4 linked regions of the Oharaeibacter diazotrophicus genome follow. The protein of the gene in region 4 interacts with the protein of the main gene of each other region in a pairwise test. Links are inferred from orthologs where the notes say so. Each region holds a gene or a part of one and is shown on either strand. Other genes may lie near its edges. The genes, in order: dnaQ, EDD54_RS14400, EDD54_RS00845 and dnaE.

The links.
Region 1: the proteins of dnaE (region 4) and dnaQ interact in binary tests that used the Escherichia coli proteins (3 or more experiments, as listed by UniProt). The link is inferred for Oharaeibacter diazotrophicus from one-to-one orthologs.
Region 2: the proteins of dnaE (region 4) and EDD54_RS14400 interact in binary tests that used the Escherichia coli proteins (3 or more experiments, as listed by UniProt). The link is inferred for Oharaeibacter diazotrophicus from one-to-one orthologs.
Region 3: the proteins of dnaE (region 4) and EDD54_RS00845 interact in binary tests that used the Escherichia coli proteins (3 or more experiments, as listed by UniProt). The link is inferred for Oharaeibacter diazotrophicus from one-to-one orthologs.

Annotation. Positions count from the first base shown.
Region 1 is NZ_SNXY01000008.1:520,499-524,390, forward strand. The notes cover bases 331-3,126. They hold dnaQ (DNA polymerase III subunit epsilon), read right to left. Parts: upstream 2,192-3,126; coding sequence 1,469-2,191; downstream 331-1,468. Other genes in these bases: cysK (cysteine synthase A), read left to right, coding at 331-837; EDD54_RS14685 (NUDIX hydrolase), read right to left, coding at 903-1,379; coaE (dephospho-CoA kinase), read right to left, coding at 2,282-2,863; EDD54_RS14700 (shikimate dehydrogenase), read right to left, coding at 2,860-3,126. In the rest of the region: more of cysK, read left to right, coding at 1-330; more of EDD54_RS14700, read right to left, coding at 3,127-3,678; EDD54_RS14705 (Maf-like protein), read right to left, coding at 3,675-3,892. UniProt on the Escherichia coli protein: DNA polymerase III is a complex, multichain enzyme responsible for most of the replicative synthesis in bacteria. The epsilon subunit contain the editing function and is a proofreading 3'-5' exonuclease.
Region 2 is NZ_SNXY01000008.1:453,258-457,257, forward strand. What follows is about bases 1,097-4,000. They hold EDD54_RS14400 (DNA polymerase III subunit gamma/tau), read right to left. Parts: upstream 3,506-4,000; coding sequence 1,688-3,505; downstream 1,097-1,687. Other genes in these bases: recR (recombination mediator RecR), read right to left, coding at 1,097-1,302; EDD54_RS14395 (YbaB/EbfC family nucleoid-associated protein), read right to left, coding at 1,331-1,657; EDD54_RS14410 (extracellular solute-binding protein), read left to right, coding at 3,892-4,000. Also shown: EDD54_RS14385 (Crp/Fnr family transcriptional regulator), read right to left, coding at 1-606; more of recR, read right to left, coding at 697-1,096. UniProt on the Escherichia coli protein: Part of the beta sliding clamp loading complex, which hydrolyzes ATP to load the beta clamp onto primed DNA to form the DNA replication pre-initiation complex.
Region 3 is NZ_SNXY01000006.1:148,304-152,241, forward strand. The notes cover bases 685-3,526. They hold EDD54_RS00845 (aminotransferase), read left to right. Parts: upstream 685-1,435; coding sequence 1,436-2,617; downstream 2,618-3,526. Other genes in these bases: EDD54_RS00840 (methyltransferase family protein), read left to right, coding at 685-1,320; EDD54_RS00850 (SDR family NAD(P)-dependent oxidoreductase), read left to right, coding at 2,671-3,375; EDD54_RS00855 (creatininase family protein), read right to left, coding at 3,389-3,526. Also shown: EDD54_RS00835 (permease), read left to right, coding at 1-547; more of EDD54_RS00840, read left to right, coding at 676-684; more of EDD54_RS00855, read right to left, coding at 3,527-3,938. UniProt on the Escherichia coli protein: Shows aminotransferase activity with methionine and histidine as substrates, and to a lesser extent also with phenylalanine.
Region 4 is NZ_SNXY01000006.1:477,844-482,961, reverse strand. What follows is about bases 638-4,659. They hold dnaE (DNA polymerase III subunit alpha), read right to left. Parts: upstream 4,300-4,659; coding sequence 838-4,299; downstream 638-837. Other genes in these bases: EDD54_RS02410 (hypothetical protein), read right to left, coding at 4,481-4,659; EDD54_RS02420 (uracil-DNA glycosylase), read left to right, coding at 638-703. Also shown: more of EDD54_RS02420, read left to right, coding at 47-637; more of EDD54_RS02410, read right to left, coding at 4,660-4,825; EDD54_RS02405 (hypothetical protein), read right to left, coding at 5,082-5,118. UniProt on the Escherichia coli protein: DNA polymerase III is a complex, multichain enzyme responsible for most of the replicative synthesis in bacteria. This DNA polymerase also exhibits 3' to 5' exonuclease activity. The alpha chain is the DNA polymerase catalytic subunit.

The sequences.
Region 1 (3,892 bases), on a different replicon or contig from region 4:
AAGCTCGAGTTCTTCAACCCGATCGCCTCGGTGAAGGACCGCATCGGCGTGGCGCTGGTCGAATCGCTCGAAGCCGCCGGCAAGATTCGTCCCGGCGAGACCACGCTGATCGAGCCGACCTCGGGCAACACCGGCATCGCACTCGCCTTCGTCGCCGCCGCCAAGGGCTACCGGCTGATCCTGGTGATGCCGGAATCGATGTCGATCGAGCGGCGCAAGATGCTGAAGCTGCTCGGCGCCGAACTGGAGCTGACCGAAGCGGCCAAGGGCATGAAGGGTGCGATCGCCAAGGCCGAGGAACTGGTGTCGACGATCCCCGGCGCGGTCATCCCGCAGCAGTTCCAGAACCCGGCGAACCCGGAGATCCACCGGCGCACCACCGCCGAGGAGATCTGGAACGACACCGCCGGCGAGGTCGACGTCGTCGTCTCCGGCATCGGCACCGGCGGCACCATCACCGGCGTCGGCGAAGTGCTGAAGGCGAGGAAGCCCGGCGTGCGCATCGTCGCGGTCGAGCCGGTCGAGAGCCCGGTACTGTCCGGCGGCAATCCGGGTCCGCACAAGATCCAAGGCATCGGCGCCGGCTTCGTGCCGGGCGTGCTCAACACCGCCATCTACGACGAGGTCGTCCAGATCTCCTCGGACGAGGCGCTCGAGACCGCCCGTCTGGTCGCCCGCCTCGAGGGCATCCCGGTCGGGATCTCGTCCGGCGCGGCGGTCGCGGCGGCCGTCAAGGTCGGGCAGCGGCCGGAGTTCGCCGGCAAGACAATCGTCGTGATCATCCCGTCCTTCGCCGAGCGCTATCTTTCGACCGCACTGTTCGAGGGTCTCGCCTGATCTATCGCGATCCGCACCCCCGGATCGGACAGCTCCGGAAACGCTTCGGCGTTTCCGGAGGCCATCTAGGAGAGCGACTCCGCCGGCTGCGGGGCCGGCCGCGAGGTCTCGGTGAGCGTCGCCACGAAGGCGAGGATCAGCGCGCCGACACCGGTGTCGGCGGCGAGCTTGGCCGCCTTGTCGGGCTTGAGCCAGCGCACCTCGCGCTGACCCTTCTCCAGCCAGTCGTCGAGCTGACGTTCGACCTCGAGACCGTAGACGTCGACCGCCACCGCGGCGACGCGCTTCGGGAAGCTCTTGTCGTACTGGAAGCGGCCGATCGGATCGGTCGTGACGCGGCCGACGAGGCCGGCCTCCTCCATCGCCTCCGTCTCGGCGGCCTCGCAGTCCTTCAGGCCCTTGATCGGCCAGCCCTTGGGCAGGATCCAGCGCCCGCGTTCGCGCGACGTCACCAGCACGACGCGGACGGTCCCGTCGGCGTCGCGCCGCCAGGGCAGGGCGGCGACCTGAAGGAAGGCGGGTGTCTTGGACGGCTTCGCCACGCTCTCTCGTTCCATAGGCTGATTCGTCCCCAGTCTAGGCCGGGTCGGCCGTCACGAACCATGCGAAAGACGTTGGATTCCGACGGTGTTCAACCGCCGGTCTCGTCCGGCACCGGCTGGTCGAGATAGCGCAGCCAGATCGCCTTGTCGCCGAGCCCGGCCACGAAGGCGGCGTGGGCGGCGATCTCCTCGGGCTGGATCCGGGCGGGGAGGGGGACCGGCCGCGGGCCGACGACGGCGCGCGGACGGCCGTCGCTGCGGGTCGGCTCCATGCCGGCGGGGGCGAGACCGAGGTCGGCCTGCCGGCCGCCGTTCAGCTCGATGTAGACCTCGGCGAGCAGTTCGGCGTCGAGCAGCGCGCCGTGCTTGACGCGCTTGGAGGTGTCGATGCCGTAGCGCGAGCACAGCGCGTCGAGGCTGGCCGGCGAACCCGGGTGTTTGCGCCGCGCCATCGCCAGGGTGTCGAGGACGCGCTCGTTGCCGATCGTGGTCCGGCCGGAGCGCTTCAGCTCGAAATTGATGAAGCCCATGTCGAACTGGGCGTTGTGGATCACCAGCCGGGCGTCGCCGACGAAGGCGAGGAACTCGTCGGCGACGTCGTCGAAGCGCGGCTTGTCGGCGAGGAACTCCTCGGACAGGCCGTGGACCTCGAAGGCCTCGCGCGGCATCGACCGCTCGGGGTTGATGTAGACGTGGAAGCTCCGGCCGGTCGGGAACTGATTGTGCAGTTCGACGCCGCCGATCTCGACGAGGCGGTCGCCGGTCTTGGGGTCGAGGCCGGTCGTTTCGGTGTCGAGGACGATCTCGCGCATGGTCGATCCCGCGTCTCCGGCGAGCCCAGCCGCGCCGGCTCCCGATCCCTCGCAGGTGGAGCGGACGGGATCAAGCCGACGGCCCGGTTTTCAACGCCGGAGTTCGGCGAGGAGGGCGTCAACCGCCGTCTCGGCCGCGGCGATCCCGGCGCCGGTGTCGATCACGTGGTCGGCCCGTCGCCGCTTCTCCGCGTCGGGCAGCTGGCGGGCGAGGATCGCCTCGAACTTCTCCGCCGTCATGCCCGGGCGGGCGAGCACGCGGGCGCGCTGGATCTCCGGAGCGGCACCGACCACGAGGACGCGGTCGACGTCGGCCTCGCGGCCGGTCTCGTAGAGGAGGGGGATGTCGAGTACGGCGACGGTGGCACCGGCCGTGCGGGCGTCCTCCAGGAATGCGCGTTCGGCAGCGCGCACGGCCGGGTGGACGATCGCCTCCAGCCGCCGCAGCGCCTCGGCGTCGCCGAGGACCCGCCGGCCGAGCGCGGCGCGGTCGACGGCGCCGTTCACCGTCGTGCCGGGAAAAGCGGCCTCGACCGGCGCGGCGAGCGGGCCGGCGTAGAGCGCATGGACGGTGGCGTCCGCGTCGAAGACGGGTACGCCGCGGGCGCGGAACATCTCGGCCGTCGTCGACTTGCCCATGCCGATCGATCCGGTGAGGCCGAGCACGATCAAAGATCGGCCTCCACCAGGGCGCGCAGCTCCGGCGTCACCGTCGGGCGGACGCCGAACCAGCGCTCGAAGCCCGGCACGGCCTGGTGCAGCAGCATGCCGAGGCCGTCGACCGTGCGCAGGCCGGCCGCCTGCGCCCGCGCCAGGAACGGTGTCTCCAACGGCACGTAGACGATGTCGCAGGCGATCGATTCGGCGGCGCAACGACCGACGTCGAGGTCGACGTCGCCCTCGCCCTTCATGCCGAGCGAGGTGGTGTTGACCAGGAGTCCGGCGTCGGCCACGAATCGATTCGCTTCCGAAAGAAAATGCGCACCGACGTGGCCGGGATAGCGCGCGGCTAGGTCCTCGGCCCGGGCCAGCGTCCGGTTGGCGATCTCGACCCGGAAGCCGCGGCCGACGAGCCCGTCGACCACCGCCTTGGCCGCCCCCCCGGCGCCGAGCACCAAGGCGACGCCGGGATCGGCGTCCCAACCGGGAGCGCGATCGTCGAGGTTGCCGAGGAAGCCGGCGACGTCGGTGTTCCCGGCGCAGAGCACCCCGTCCTCGATCCACAGCGTGTTGGCCGCGCCGAGCCGGGCGGCGACCGGATCGAGGTTGCATGCGTGCGCTGCCGCGACCTCCTTGTAGGGGATCGTGACGTTGGCGCCGACGAGGCCGCTCGCGGCGAAGTCGGCGAAGAAGGCCTCGGCCCGGTCCGGCTCCACGGGGATGCGGTCGTAGGCGCCGTCGATGCCGTGGACGGCAAGCCAGTGGCCGTGGATCAGCGGCGAGCGCGAATGGGTGATCGGCCACCCGACGACACCGGCCTTCCTCATCGCTCGATCACTCCCTGGTCGCGCAGGAACCCGAGCAGCGGCAGCAGCGGCAGGCCGAGCACGGTGAAATGGTCGCCGTCGATCGCCTCGAACAGCTGGATGCCGAAGCCCTCGACCTGATAGGCGCCGACGCTCGACAGCGCGCGCTCGCCGACTACCGCGAGATAGTGACCGACGAAGGCCGGCGTGAAGGCGCGCATGGTGAGCGCCGCGG
Region 2 (4,000 bases), on a different replicon or contig from region 4:
GAGACCAGCCTTCTCGACGGCACGCAACTCGCGGGTCACCGCCTCGCGGTGGGTGCCGATGCGGGCGGCGATCTCCGCATGGGTGACCGGTTCGACAAGCGCCTCGCCGCGGCTGCCCGGCAGCGGACGGGACAACCGCAGCAGTTCGGCGCGGACGCGGTCGCCGACCGAATAGTTGGCGAATTCGTGGACGCGCTCGTCGAGGGCACGGACGCGCCCGACCAGCAGCGCCAGCACCCGGTCGCAGACCGCGGGCGATTCGTGGACGGCGGCGAGGAACACCGCGGCGGGGATCTTCATCAATTCGACGTCGGACACCGCGATCACGCTGGCCGAGCGCGGCCGGCCGTCGATCGCCGACATCTCGCCGAAGATCGCCCCGGCGCGAAGGTCCGCGAGGATGACCTCGCGGTCGGCGCCGAAGGTCATCGCCCGGGCGGTGCCGGAAACGAGGGCGTAGACGTCGGTGCCGTCCTCGCCGTGGGCGACGATCCAGCGCCCGGCCGGGTGCGAGACCAGGGCGGAGGCGGCCTCCCAGCGGGCGAGGACGTCGTCGGGGACGCCGGCGAACAGCGGCACGGCGGCGAGGCGGACGGAGCGGTTCATCGGCGCGGGTCCGAGGGGTTCGGCGGAGGGGTTTCCAGTGGTCGAGCCCGAGGTTACGCCCTCGACCGCCCGCTGGCGACCCCGCCGCCGTCAGAACGGCGTGCGGGCCCGGATCGCGGCGGCGAGGGTGCCCTCGTCGAGATAGTCGAGCTCGCCGCCGACCGGCACGCCGTGGGCGAGCCGCGAGACCTTGACCGGCAGGTCGCGGAGGCGGTCGGTGACGTAGTGGGCGGTGGTCTGGCCGTCGACGGTGGCGTTGACCGCCAGGATCACCTCCCGCACGGCCGGGTCGGCGGCACGGTCGACCAGACCGGCGATCGAGAGGTCGTCGGGGCCGACGCCGTCGAGCGGCGACAACACGCCGCCGAGCACGTGGTAGCGCGCCGAGACCGCGCCGGAGCGCTCGAGCGCCCAGAGGTCCGAGACGTCCTCGACCACCACGATCACCGAGGGGTCGCGAGTCGGGTCGGTGCAGACGGCGCAGGGATCGGCGGTGTCGACGTTGCCGCAACAGGAGCAGATCTTGACGGTGTCGCGCACCCGGGCGAGCGCCTCGGTGAGCGGCACCAGCAGTTGCTCGCGCTTCTTGACGAGCTGCAGCGTCGCCCGCCGCGCCGACCGCGGACCGAGGCCGGGCAGGCGCGCCAGGAGCTGGATCAGGCGCTCGATCTCGGGCCCGGTGATCTTGCGGGGCATGGCGGGTGCGCCGGCTGCGGGGCGATCGTCAGAACGGCAGCTTCAGGCCGGGCGGCAGCTGCAGGCCGCCGGTGACCGCCGACATCTTCTCGGCGATGGCGGCGTCGAGCTTCTGCTTGGCGTCGGCGTGGGCGGCGACCAGGAGATCCTCGAGGATCTCGACCTCGTCCGCCTTGGCGAGCGAGGGGTCGACGCGCACCGTGCGCAGGTCGCCCTTGCCGGAGAGGGTCACCGTGACGAGGCCGCCGCCGGCGGCGCCGGTGGCCTCGATCGCCTGGATGGCCTCCTGCGCCTCGGCCATCTTGGCCTGGAGCTGCTGGGCCTGCTTCATCATCTTGCCGAGGTCGCCGAACATGGCCGTCTCTCGCTCTCGTCGGGGGAAGGATCAGTCGTCGAAGTCGCCGAACTCTTCGACGAGCTCGTAGCCGTCGAGGTCGGGCAGCGGTGCGTCGCCGAGGTCGTCGAAGCCGCCGTCGGCGGCTCCGGTGCCGCCCGCGGCGTCGGGGAACTGGACGTCGACGATCTCGGCGCCGGGAAAGCGCGCGAGGATCGCGGCGACGGTCGGATCGGCGCGGGCGTCGTCGACGAGGCGGCTCCTGGTCGCCTCGCGCGTCTCGGCGACCGTCGGCGCGCCGGTCTCGCCGGACACCGCGACGATCCAGCGCCGGTTCGTCCACAGCGACAGCTTGCGGCCGATCTCGCCGGCGAGGCCGGGGTTGGCGCCCGGCACCGGGTTGAACTCGATGCGGCCGTCCTCGAAACGGACGAGGCGGACGTGGCGCTCCAGCGCGAACTTGAGGCCGACGTCGCGGTTGCGCTCGGCGAGGCGGATCGCGTCCTCGAAGGAGGCGACCACGAGGGCGGCCGGCTCACGAGCTGGCAGCGCGCGCGCCGTCGGCCGCGGCGACGAGGCGGCGAGCGTCGGCAGGACGCGGCCCTGCGCCTGCGCACCACCCCCGCCACTGCCCCCACCGCCGGCGGAGGGCCCGGGACCGGGCTGCGGCGCGCCGAGACCGTCGCGCAGCTGCCGGATCGCCTCGTCGGGGGTCGGCAGGTCGGCGGCGTAGGCTAGGCGGACCAGCACCATCTCGGCGGCCGGCAGCGGCCGCGGGGCGGTCTGCACCTCGGCGAGGCCCTTGAGGAGGATCTGCCAGGCCCGCGACAGCACGCGCACCGACAGGCCTTCGGCGAAGGCGCGGCCGCGCACGCGCTCGGCCTCGGTCAGCGCCGGGTCGTCGGCGCTGGAGGGAACGTGGCGGATGCGGGTGACGAGGTGGACGAAGGCGGCGAGATCGCTCAGCACCACCGCCGGATCGGCGCCGACGTCGTATTGCTCGGAGAGTTCGCGCAGCGCCGCGGCGACGTCGCCCTTCATCACCGCCTCGAACAGGTCGATCACCCGTTCGCGGTCGGCGAGGCCGAGCATGGAGCGCACCGTCTCCGGCGTGACGCCGTCGTCGCCACCGTAGGCGATCGCCTGATCGAGGATGGTGAGACCGTCGCGCACCGAACCTTCGGCGGCGCGGGCGACGAGGGCGATCGCCTCGGGGGCGACCTCGACCTTCTCCGCCGCGGCGACGCGGGCGAGATGGGCCTGCAGCACGGAGGCCTCGATGCGGCGCAGGTCGAAGCGCTGGCAGCGCGACAGCACCGTGATCGGCACCTTGCGGATCTCGGTGGTCGCGAACACGAACTTGACGTGCTCGGGCGGCTCCTCGAGCGTCTTCAGGAGCGCGTTGAACGCCGCCGCCGAGAGCATGTGCACCTCGTCGACGATGTAGACCTTGTAGCGCGCCGACACCGGCTTGTAGCGGGCCGCCTCGATGACCTCGCGGACGTCGTTGACGGAGGTGTGCGAGGCCGCGTCCATCTCGATGACGTCGACGTGCCGGCCCTCCATGATGGCGCGGCAGTGCACGCCCTCCTCGGAAAGGTCGACCGACGGACCGCCGGCGCGGCCGGGGAGCTCGTAGTTGAGGGCGCGGGCGAGGATGCGGGCGGTGGTGGTCTTGCCGACGCCGCGCACGCCGGTCAGCATCCACGCCTGGGCGACGCGGCCGGTCTCGAAGGCGTTGCGCAGGGTCTGGACCATCGGCCCGTGGCCGATCAGGTCGGCGAAGCTCTGCGGGCGGTACTTGCGCGCCAGCACGCGGTAGCCGCCGGCGGCGGGCTTCGGCTCGGCGCCGGGCGTCTCGTCCGTCATTGGCAGTCGCCCCGCGGCTCGTCGTCCGCGGCCCGGGCGGACGCCGCCGGCGTCGGTCCGGAGCATCGGACGGGGGATCGTCGAGAAAAGGTGGGAGGCCGACTGATGACCCGCGCCGCGGCTCACCTGGGCTGCTTCCTTCCGGACCTGACCCGGTCGGCGAGTGGCACGTCCACCGCCAACCTCCCGGCGCCACATATCGGCGGGCCGGCGACAAAAAGCAAGTGCCGCGTCGCCGATCGCCGCGACCCGCCCTGCGATCGGCGCGATGGCGCCCTAGATGACGAGCGGAGCGGGCTTTCCGGCGCCGGCGCGACGCATTCGCGTTTGCAATCGGCCTGCGGGAATGGAACGCTCCGCAGCGGAGCAACGGCACGGAGGTCGACGTGGGCACGAGGACGGCGGGACGCTGGATCGGCGGGGCATTCGGGATTGTCGTCGGGCTCGCGGCGGTGCTGCAGGTCCCCTTTGCCGCCGCGGCGGACGAACCGGCGT
Region 3 (3,938 bases), 330 kb from region 4 along the record:
GCTCTACCTGATCCCGCCGGCGCTGATGCTGTGGAAGGGCTTCGGCAGCGACGAGGACGCACCGGTGATGCTGGCGCCGATGGTCGCGATGGCGGCGGGCCAGCTCGCCGGCGGCCTCGCCTGGCTGGCCGTCTCCGGCGAGGACGCCCCCGACCTCGTCGCGACCGCGCCGATCGGCTTCGCCGCGGCGATCCGCGCCAAGATCGAGGCGGTGATGATGGCCGTCGCCGTGCCGGTGGCGCCGCTGCTCCTCGGCTTCGCGCTGGTCGACCCCTGGGTCGCCGCGGTGGCGGCGGCGGGCGTCGCGCTGTCGGCCGCCTCGGCGACGGCGATCCAGTTCCTGTTCCGCAAGGCCGCCAAGCGCAGCCACTTCCGCCGCCGCCAGACCGCCTCGCGCGTCGCCACCTTCGCCGAGGCGTTCTCCTCGATCTCCTGGGCGGGCGCCACCGGCCTCGCCGCGGCGTCGTCGTGGTACGCGGTCGCGCCCGCCGGCTTCGCCGCCGCGGTGCTGGCGCTCGCCTGGGCGGTCAGCCCGCGCCACCCCTGATCCCCCCGGGCCGATCCGCGCCAACGGATCGGCCCCGGACGGCCGCCCTTGCGGATCGCCTCGCGACTGTCGAAGATCGGGACGACGACGGCTTTCGGGAGCCCTTGTCGATCGTTCGGGAGATCGACGTGTCGTTCGAGGACTTCGTGCGGGCGTTCGTAGCCTGCTACTTCATCTTCGTCGCGCTGCACTACACGGCGCGGCTGTCGGGCCTGCGCGCCCGACGCGGCTTCCCGCATGCGCCGGTCGGGCCGTGGCGGAGCGCCAACGGGCTGAACCAGATCGTGTTCCGGCTGTTCCGGGCGGCGATCCTGGGACTGATGACACTACGCGTCTTCGTGCCGGCGACCGACGTCTTTCTCGGCGCGCTGCCGGTGCTCGAGACGGACGCTGTCCGCGCGGTCGGCTTCGTGGCGATGTGCGCGGGGCTGGCGGTCGCCGACCACGCCCATTCCTACCTCGCCGACGAATGGCGCTCCGGCACCGCGGCGCGGGCCGCCGATGTACTGGTGACCGACGGGCCCTATGCCCGCTCGCGCAATCCGATCTTCACCGGCGTGCTGATCGGGCAGGCCGGCCTGTTCCTGGCGGCGCCGTCGCTGTTCACGCTCGCCTGCCTCGCCATCGGCGCAGCCGTGATCCTGCGGCAGGTCGGCGTCGAGGAGCGCACCCTCGCCGGCCGCTTCGGGGGACGCTACGCCGCCTATCGCGCGCGCGTGCCGCGCTGGGGAGCGGTGGGGATGGCCGCGCGCGGGGTGACGGAGAGGCGCTGATCGGCCGCCTTGTCGCCCCGGCGGCGGGCCTCTATCGTCGCGCCGAACCGCCCGCGCCGGGCGACGCGACCCGGGCCGCCGGTCCGGATCGGCCCCCACGGAAGACGCCCCCTCGATGAAGCCGACCAACCCGATCTTCACCGGCCTGCCCACCACCATCTTCGAGGTGATGTCCCGCCTCGCGGTGGAGACCGGGGCGATCAACCTCGGCCAGGGCTTTCCCGACGTCGACGGCCCCGAGGAGATCCGCCGCGCCGCGGCCGACGCGCTGATGGCCGGGCCGAACCAGTATCCCTCGATGATGGGCATCCCCGAACTGCGTCGGGCGGTGGCGGAGAGCAACCGGCGCTTCCACGGCCTCGACGTCGACTGGCAGAGCGAGGTGATGGTGACCTCCGGGGCGACCGAGGCGATCTGCGATTCGATCCTCGGACTGGTCTCGCCCGGCGACGAGGTCGTGCTGATCGAGCCGCTCTACGACTGCTACCTGCCGATCGTGCGACAGGCCGGCGGCATCCCGAAGCTGGTGCGGATCGCGCCGCCGACCTGGACGATCGACCCGGACCAACTCGCCGCCGCCTTCTCCGACCGCACCAAGGCGATCGTGATCAACACGCCGATGAACCCGGCCGGCAAGGTGTTCACCGAGGCGGAGCTGCAGCTGATCGCCGACCTCTGCCAGAAGCACGACGCCTACGTGATCGCCGACGAGGTCTACGAGCACCTCGTCTACGACGGCCGCCGCCACCTCTCGCCGATGGCGCTGCCGGGCATGCGCGAGCGCGTCGTCCGGATCGGCTCGGCCGGCAAGACCTTCTCGCTGACCGCCTGGAAGATCGGCTACGTCACCGCTCCGCCGCACCTCCTGGCGCCGATCGCCAAGGTGCACCAGTTCGTCACCTTCACGACCCCGCCCGACCTCCAGGCCGCCGTCGCCCGCGGCCTCCGGCTCGGCGACGATTATTACGAGGGCTTCGCCGCCGGCCTCGCCGCCAAGCGCGACCGCCTCTCGGCCGGGCTCGCCGACCTCGGCTTCGAGGTGCTGCCGAGTGCCGGCACCTATTTCGTCACCACCGACGTCGGCCCGCTCGGCATCGCCGACGACCGCGAGGCCTGCCTGACCATGACGCGGGAGGCCGGCGTCGCCGCCGTGCCGGTCTCGGCCTTCTACGCCTCCGACCCGCCGACCAACTACATCCGCTTCTGCTTCTGCAAGCGCGACGAGGTGCTCGACGAGGCGCTCGAACGGCTTGGCAGGTGGTTGAAAACCGGTCGGAAATCCGCGGCGACCGGTTAGGATCGGCCGCCGGCGGGGGGCCGGCGATGATTCTCGGGAGGGCCGGGGCGCTCATGAACCGGGTCACGATGCTGGTCGGCGCGGCGGAACCGTTCGGGCGCGCCATCCTGTCCGCCCTGCTCGACGCCGGCGACACCGTCGCGGTGGTCGCCGTCGACGGCGAGGCGTCCGACGAGATCGAGACGGAGACCGACGGCCGCGCCGTCGCCTTCGCGGTCGATCCGACCGATCCGGAGAACGTGGCCGAGACCTTCGACGCGGTCGTCGACGCCATGGGCGCGCCGGGCGCGATGGTGCTGCTGGTCGAGGAGGCGCAGCCGGCCTGGCTGATCGACGGCGGGGCCGAAGGCGTCAACGCCGCCGTGCAGCACCGCATCGTCGCGCCGCTGACCATGGTCGCGCTCGCCGCCGAGCGCATGGAGGCCGGCGCCGCCATCGCGCTGGTGCTGCCCTCGACCGGCGCCCATTCGGTCGCCAAGGCGCTGACCGGGGCCACCCGCGGCGCGCTCGAGGGCTTCGTGCGCGGCGCCGCCACCGAACTCGCGGTCGCCGACATCCGGATCAACGCCGTGCTGACCGGGGCGGTCGACGCCGACGCCGGCGTGCGCCCGGTCCGCCGCACGCCGCTGTCGCGCCCGGCCGAGCCGGAGGACGTCGCCGCCGCGGTGCTGTTCCTGATCGCCGACGAGGCGCGCGGCGTCACCGGCGAATGCCTCGCCGTCGACGGCGGCGCCGGGGCGTCGCGGGCGGTGCCGTAGGATCGGCGCGCGCTCAGCCGCGGTCGAACCGCGTACGGCCGGTGAGGCGCGCCATGTCGAAGGCGGCGACGTCGGCGACGAGGCGGCGGAGGGCTTCGGCGGCGCGGGCGATCACCGCCTCGCCCTTGGCGGCGGTGGCGGCCGAGGCGTCGCCGCAGACGCCGGCGGGGTGGAGGTCCTGGGCCTGCCAGCCGAACCCGACCCGGCCCTCGGCGGTGAGCGCGCTGCCGGAACGCTCGATCTCGACCGTCAGCGGCACGAAGTTCTCGGCCCGGTCCATGGCGACGAGGTCGCCGTGGAGGGCGAGCATGACGCTGGTCTCGATGTCGCCGCCGTGGATGCCGTGCTCGATCTCGGCGGCGGGGAAGAGGTCGTCGACGGGCGTGATCCGGAACCACGAGCAGGCGACGGCGAGCAGGCCGAGCTCGACCCGGATCCGCCGACAGACGATGTCCATCAGCGCCATCTGACCGCCGTGGGCGTTGAAGAACAACAGCTTGCGCGCCCCGGCCCGCGCCACCGAGGCGGCGATCTCGAACCAGACCGCGGCTAGCGTGTCGCCG
Region 4 (5,118 bases):
CGCGCCGACCGTTGCGCGGGCGCGCCGCAGCCGCCACCCTCGCGGCATGACCACGCGATTCCCCCTCGATCCGCCGCGCGACTGCCCGCGCTGCCCCCGCCTCGTCGCCTTCCGCGAGGCCGCCCGCGCCGCCGAGCCGACCTGGCACAACGCGCCCGTGGCGAGCTTCGGCCCGGCGGGCGCGCGCCTGCTGATCGTCGGGCTGGCGCCCGGGCTGCGCGGCGCCAACCGCACCGGCCGGCCGTTCACCGGCGACTACGCCGGTGACCTGCTCTACGAGACCCTGGTCGACTTCGGCTTCGCGCGCGGCACCTATCGCGCCGATCCGGCCGACGGCCTCGAACTCCTCGACGCCGCCATCACCAACGCCGTGCGCTGCGTGCCGCCCGAGAACAAGCCGACCGGCCCGGAGATCGCCGCCTGCCGGCCGTTCTTCGAGGCGACCCTCGCCGCACGCGAAGGTACCCGCGCGCTGGTCGCGCTCGGCCGCATCGCCCACGACCAGGTGCTGCGCACGCTCGCCCTGCCGGTGACGCGCTTTCCCTTCGGCCACGGCGCGGTCCACGATCTCGCCCCGGCCCGGGCCTTCCGGCTCTACGACAGTTACCACTGCTCGCGCTACAACACGAACACCGGCCGGCTCACCCGCGAGATGTTCCGCGCCGTGTTCGCCCGCATCGCCGACGACCTCGCCGCCGCCTGACACCGAGCTCGCGAAGTTCCGACCTCCGGTCGGCGCCTTTCGGGTAAGGAGCGCCCGGCCGGGCGTAGGCGGGATGGCCGCAACCGCGCGAAGTCCCGACGCGCCGGGAACTTGCGAGACCGGTACGAGGGCGATCAGGCGAGTTCGACCTGCACCACCCCCGGCACCGCGCGCAGCGCGCCGGCGATCTGCGGCGAGACCTTGTAGCGGCCGGGCAGCCGCACCTCGACCTCGCCGCGCCCGCCCTCGGCGAGCACGATCAGCGAGACGTCGCCCTCGCCGCCGCCGGCGAGGTGGCGGTGGATGCTCTCGACCGGCTCGGGTCCGCGCAGGAAGATGCGCAGCGCGTGCTGCAGACGTCCGGCAGCCTGATCGAGCGGTTCGACGCTGTCGATCCGGACCGAGATGCCCTCGGGCTTGTCCTCGGCGGAGACGAGCAGGATCACCGACTGGCCGGGTTCGAGCAGGTCGCGGTAGTGCGACAGGCCCTCGGAGAAGATCACCGCCTCGTACTGCCCGGTCGGGTCGGAGACGGTGAGGATGCCCATCTTGTTGCCGGTGCGGGTCTTGCGCTCCTGGCGCGCCACCACCGTGCCGGCGAGGCGGCCGGCGGTGGCGCCGCGCTTCACGCCGGCCGAGAACTGCCCCCACATCTGGACGCGCAGCCGCTCCAGCAGCGGGCCGTAGGCGTCGAGCGGGTGGGCGGAGAGGTAGAAGCCGATCGCGCCGTGCTCGCGCTGCAGGCGCTCGTCGGGCAGCCAGTCGGAGCGCGACGGCAGCGGGATCGCCGCGGCGGCGTTGGCCGGGCCGCCGAAGCTGAAGCCGCCCTGCCCGGCCGCTTCGTCGTCGAGCCGCTTGTTCGCGGCGGCCATCACCTTGTCGAGGCCCTCGAACAGCCGGGCGCGGTTGGGCTCGAGGCCGTCGAAGGCGCCGGCGGCGACGAGGCTCTCCAGGATGCGCTTGTTGAGCGCCTTGGGGTTGATGCGGTGGGCGAAGTCGGCGACGTCGCGGAACGGCCGGTCGCCGCGGACCTCGACGACGTGCTCGACGGCGTGGCGGCCGACGCCCTTGACGGCGCCGAGGGCGTAGAGGATCCGGCCGTCCTCGACCTCGAAGTCGACGTGCGAGCGGTTGACCGAGGGCGGCACCACCTCGATGCCGAGGCGGATCGCCTCGCGGCGGAAGTCGTTGAGCTTGTCGGTGTTGGCGGCGTCGAGCGTCATCGAGGCCGCCATGAACTCGACCGGGTGGTTGGCCTTCAGATAGGCGGTCTGGTAGGCGACGAGGGCGTAGGCGGCGGCGTGGGACTTGTTGAAGCCGTAGTCGGCGAACTTGGCGAGCAGGTCGAAGATCATGTTGGCCTGCGCCTCGTCGAGGCCGTCCTTCACGGCGCCGGCGACGAAGCGGACGCGCTGGGCGTCCATCTCGGCCTTGATCTTCTTGCCCATGGCGCGGCGCAGGAGGTCGGCCTCGCCGAGCGAGTAGCCGGACAGGATCTGCGCGATCTGCATCACCTGTTCCTGGTAGACGATGATGCCGTAGGTCTCCTTCAGCACCGGCTCGAGCTTGGGGTGGATGTAGTTGGCGGCCTCGCGGCCGTGCTTGACCGCGCCGTAGACCGGGATGTTGGCCATCGGCCCCGGGCGGTAGAGCGCCACCAGCGCGATGATGTCCTCGAAGCGGTCGGGCTCGATGTCGGCGATGGCCTTGCGCATGCCCATCGATTCCAGCTGGAACACGCCGACGGTCTCGCCCTTGGAGAGCAGCGCGTAGGTCGCGGGATCGTCGAGCGGCAGGGCCGAGAGGTCGATCGAAATGCCGCGCCGGGCGATCAGCTTGACCGCGGTCTCGAGCACGGTCAGCGTCTTCAGGCCGAGGAAGTCGAACTTCACCAGCCCGGCGCTCTCCACCCACTTCATGTTGTACTGGGTGACCGGCATGTCCGAGCGCGGATCGCGGTAGACCGGCACCAGCTGGTCGAGCGGGCGGTCGCCGATCACGATGCCGGCGGCGTGGGTCGAGGCGTGGCGGTAGAGACCCTCGAGCTTCATCGCCATGTCGATCAGGCGGTCGACGACCGGATCGTCGCGGCGGGCCTCCTTCAGCCGCGGCTCGTCCTCGAGCGCCTGCCCGAGCGTCACCGGGTTGGCCGGGTTCTGCGGCACCAGCTTGCAGAGCTTGTCGACCTGACCGTAGGGCAGCTGGAGCACGCGCCCGACGTCGCGCAGCACGGCACGCGCCTGCAGGGTACCGAAGGTGATGATCTGCGCGACCTGCTCGCGGCCGTACTTGCCCTGGACGTAGCGGATCACCTCCTCGCGCCGGTCCTGGCAGAAGTCGATGTCGAAGTCCGGCATCGAGACGCGTTCTGGGTTGAGGAAGCGCTCGAACAGCAAGGCGAAGCGCATCGGGTCGAGGTCGGTGATGGTCAGCGACCACGCCACCAGCGAGCCGGCGCCCGAACCGCGGCCCGGCCCGACCGGGATGCCGTGGGCCTTGGCCCACTTGATGAAGTCGGCCACGATCAGGAAATAGCCGGGGAACTTCATCTTGGTGATGATGCCGAGCTCGAAGCCGAGGCGGTCGCGGTAGTCCTCGACCGTCAGGCCGGGCGCGAGGCCGTGCACCTCGAGCCGGCGCTCCAGCCCCTCCCAGGCCTGCCGCGCCAGCTCCTCGGCCTCGGCCTTCTCGGCGAGGGCGACGTCGTCGACGTCGGCGCCGGCGAAACGCGGCAGGATCGGCTTGCGCTTGCGCGGCCGGTAGCTGACGCGGCGGGCGATCTCGACGGTGTTGGCGAGCGCCTCCGGCAGGTCGTGGAACACCGCCGTCATCTCGGCGCGGGACTTCAGGTAGTGCTCCGGCGTCAGGCGGCGGCGGTCGTCGTCGGCGATGACGCGGCCCTCGGCGATCGCGATCAGCGCGTCGTGGGCCTCGTAGTCGCCGCGGGCCGGGAAATAGCACTCATTGGTCGCCACCAGCGGCAGGCCGGCGCCGTAGGCGAGCGCGACGAGTTCGGGTTCGACCAGCGCCTCGGCCGGCGTGCCGTGGCGTTGCAGCTCGACGTAGAGCCGGTCGCCGAACAGGGCCGCGAGCCGCGCCAGCCGGCCGGCCGCCACCGCGCCGTGACCGGCCGCGATCGCCCGGTCGACCGGACCGTTCGGGCCGCCGGTCAGGGCGAGGATGCCGTCGGCGCGGTCGGCGAGGCGGTCGAACGGCAGGTGCGGGCGCGCGCCCGGCTCGGTCTCCATGAAGGAGCGCGAGACCAGGATGGTCAGGTTGTCGAAGCCGCGCTGGGTCGCCGCGATCAGCACGATCGAGGGCAGCCCCTGGGCCGGAGCGCCGGGCCGCCGGCGGTCGGCCGGCTCGTCGCCGAAGTCGACCGCGAGCTCGCAGCCGACGATCGGCTGGATGCCCTTCTCGGCCGCCTTCTCGGAGAACTCGAGCGCGGAAAACAGGTTGCCGGTGTCGGTCACGGCGATGGCCGGCTGGGCGTCGGCGTCGGCGAGTTTCAGGATCTTGGAGAGCGGCAGCGCGCCTTCCAGCAGCGAGTAGGCGCTGTGGACGCGAAGGTGCACGAAGCCGATGTCGTCCGCCATGTCGCCCGCTCCCGCCGTCCCGCTATCGACGCCCTCCGCCGGCGCGAGCGGCGCCGAGTCGGAGGCCGTCGGACCATCCGCGCCGACCCTAGGCCGGCGATGCCGGAGGCCTCAACGGCCGCGGCACCGTCGTCCACGGCGGCGCGCCGCTTCTCCACCGCCGCCACCCGGGAGCCCGGTGTCAGACCCCGGGGTCGCCGAGACCGAGCAGCACCACCGCCACCATGGTCGCGAACAGCACCAGCGCCCCGAAGGCGGCGGCGTCGCGCACGACGGTCGCCTGCGCCACCTGCTGGGCGAGCCGGACCGAACGCGGCACCGTGAAGTCGCGGACGGTGGGCAGCTCGCGGGCCGTCGGCGCGGCGTCTCCGAACAGCCGGCGCGACAGCTCGCGCGATCCCGTTTCGTTCCAGGAACGGCACGCCCGCGACAGCGCGGCGAGCCAACGGCCCCGCCGGGGCGCGGCGAGAGGATCGGCACCGAGGCCCCAGCCGTCGGCGGTACGGACGAAGTGAATGGTGGTCATCGCTAGGCCTCCGTTCCTCTCAATGTTCCTATTTTGTTCATGGTCGCCGCAGTTGTCAACAGGCTGGCCGCGGATGATTCGAACCGCGATCCGGGCCGGGGTCGACGGCGTGGCGACCGGCGATCCGCGGCGGTTGCGAGGGGTTCCGCCGAGAACGAACCATGATCGGGAGGGGTGACAGGAGATGTCAGCAGGCGCGGACGCGGGCGCGGCGATGAGCGCCGGCGCGCCCGGGTCGACGCCGGACCTGTCCGCCTCAGACGAGGTCGATCACCACGTCCTGGACGGCGATC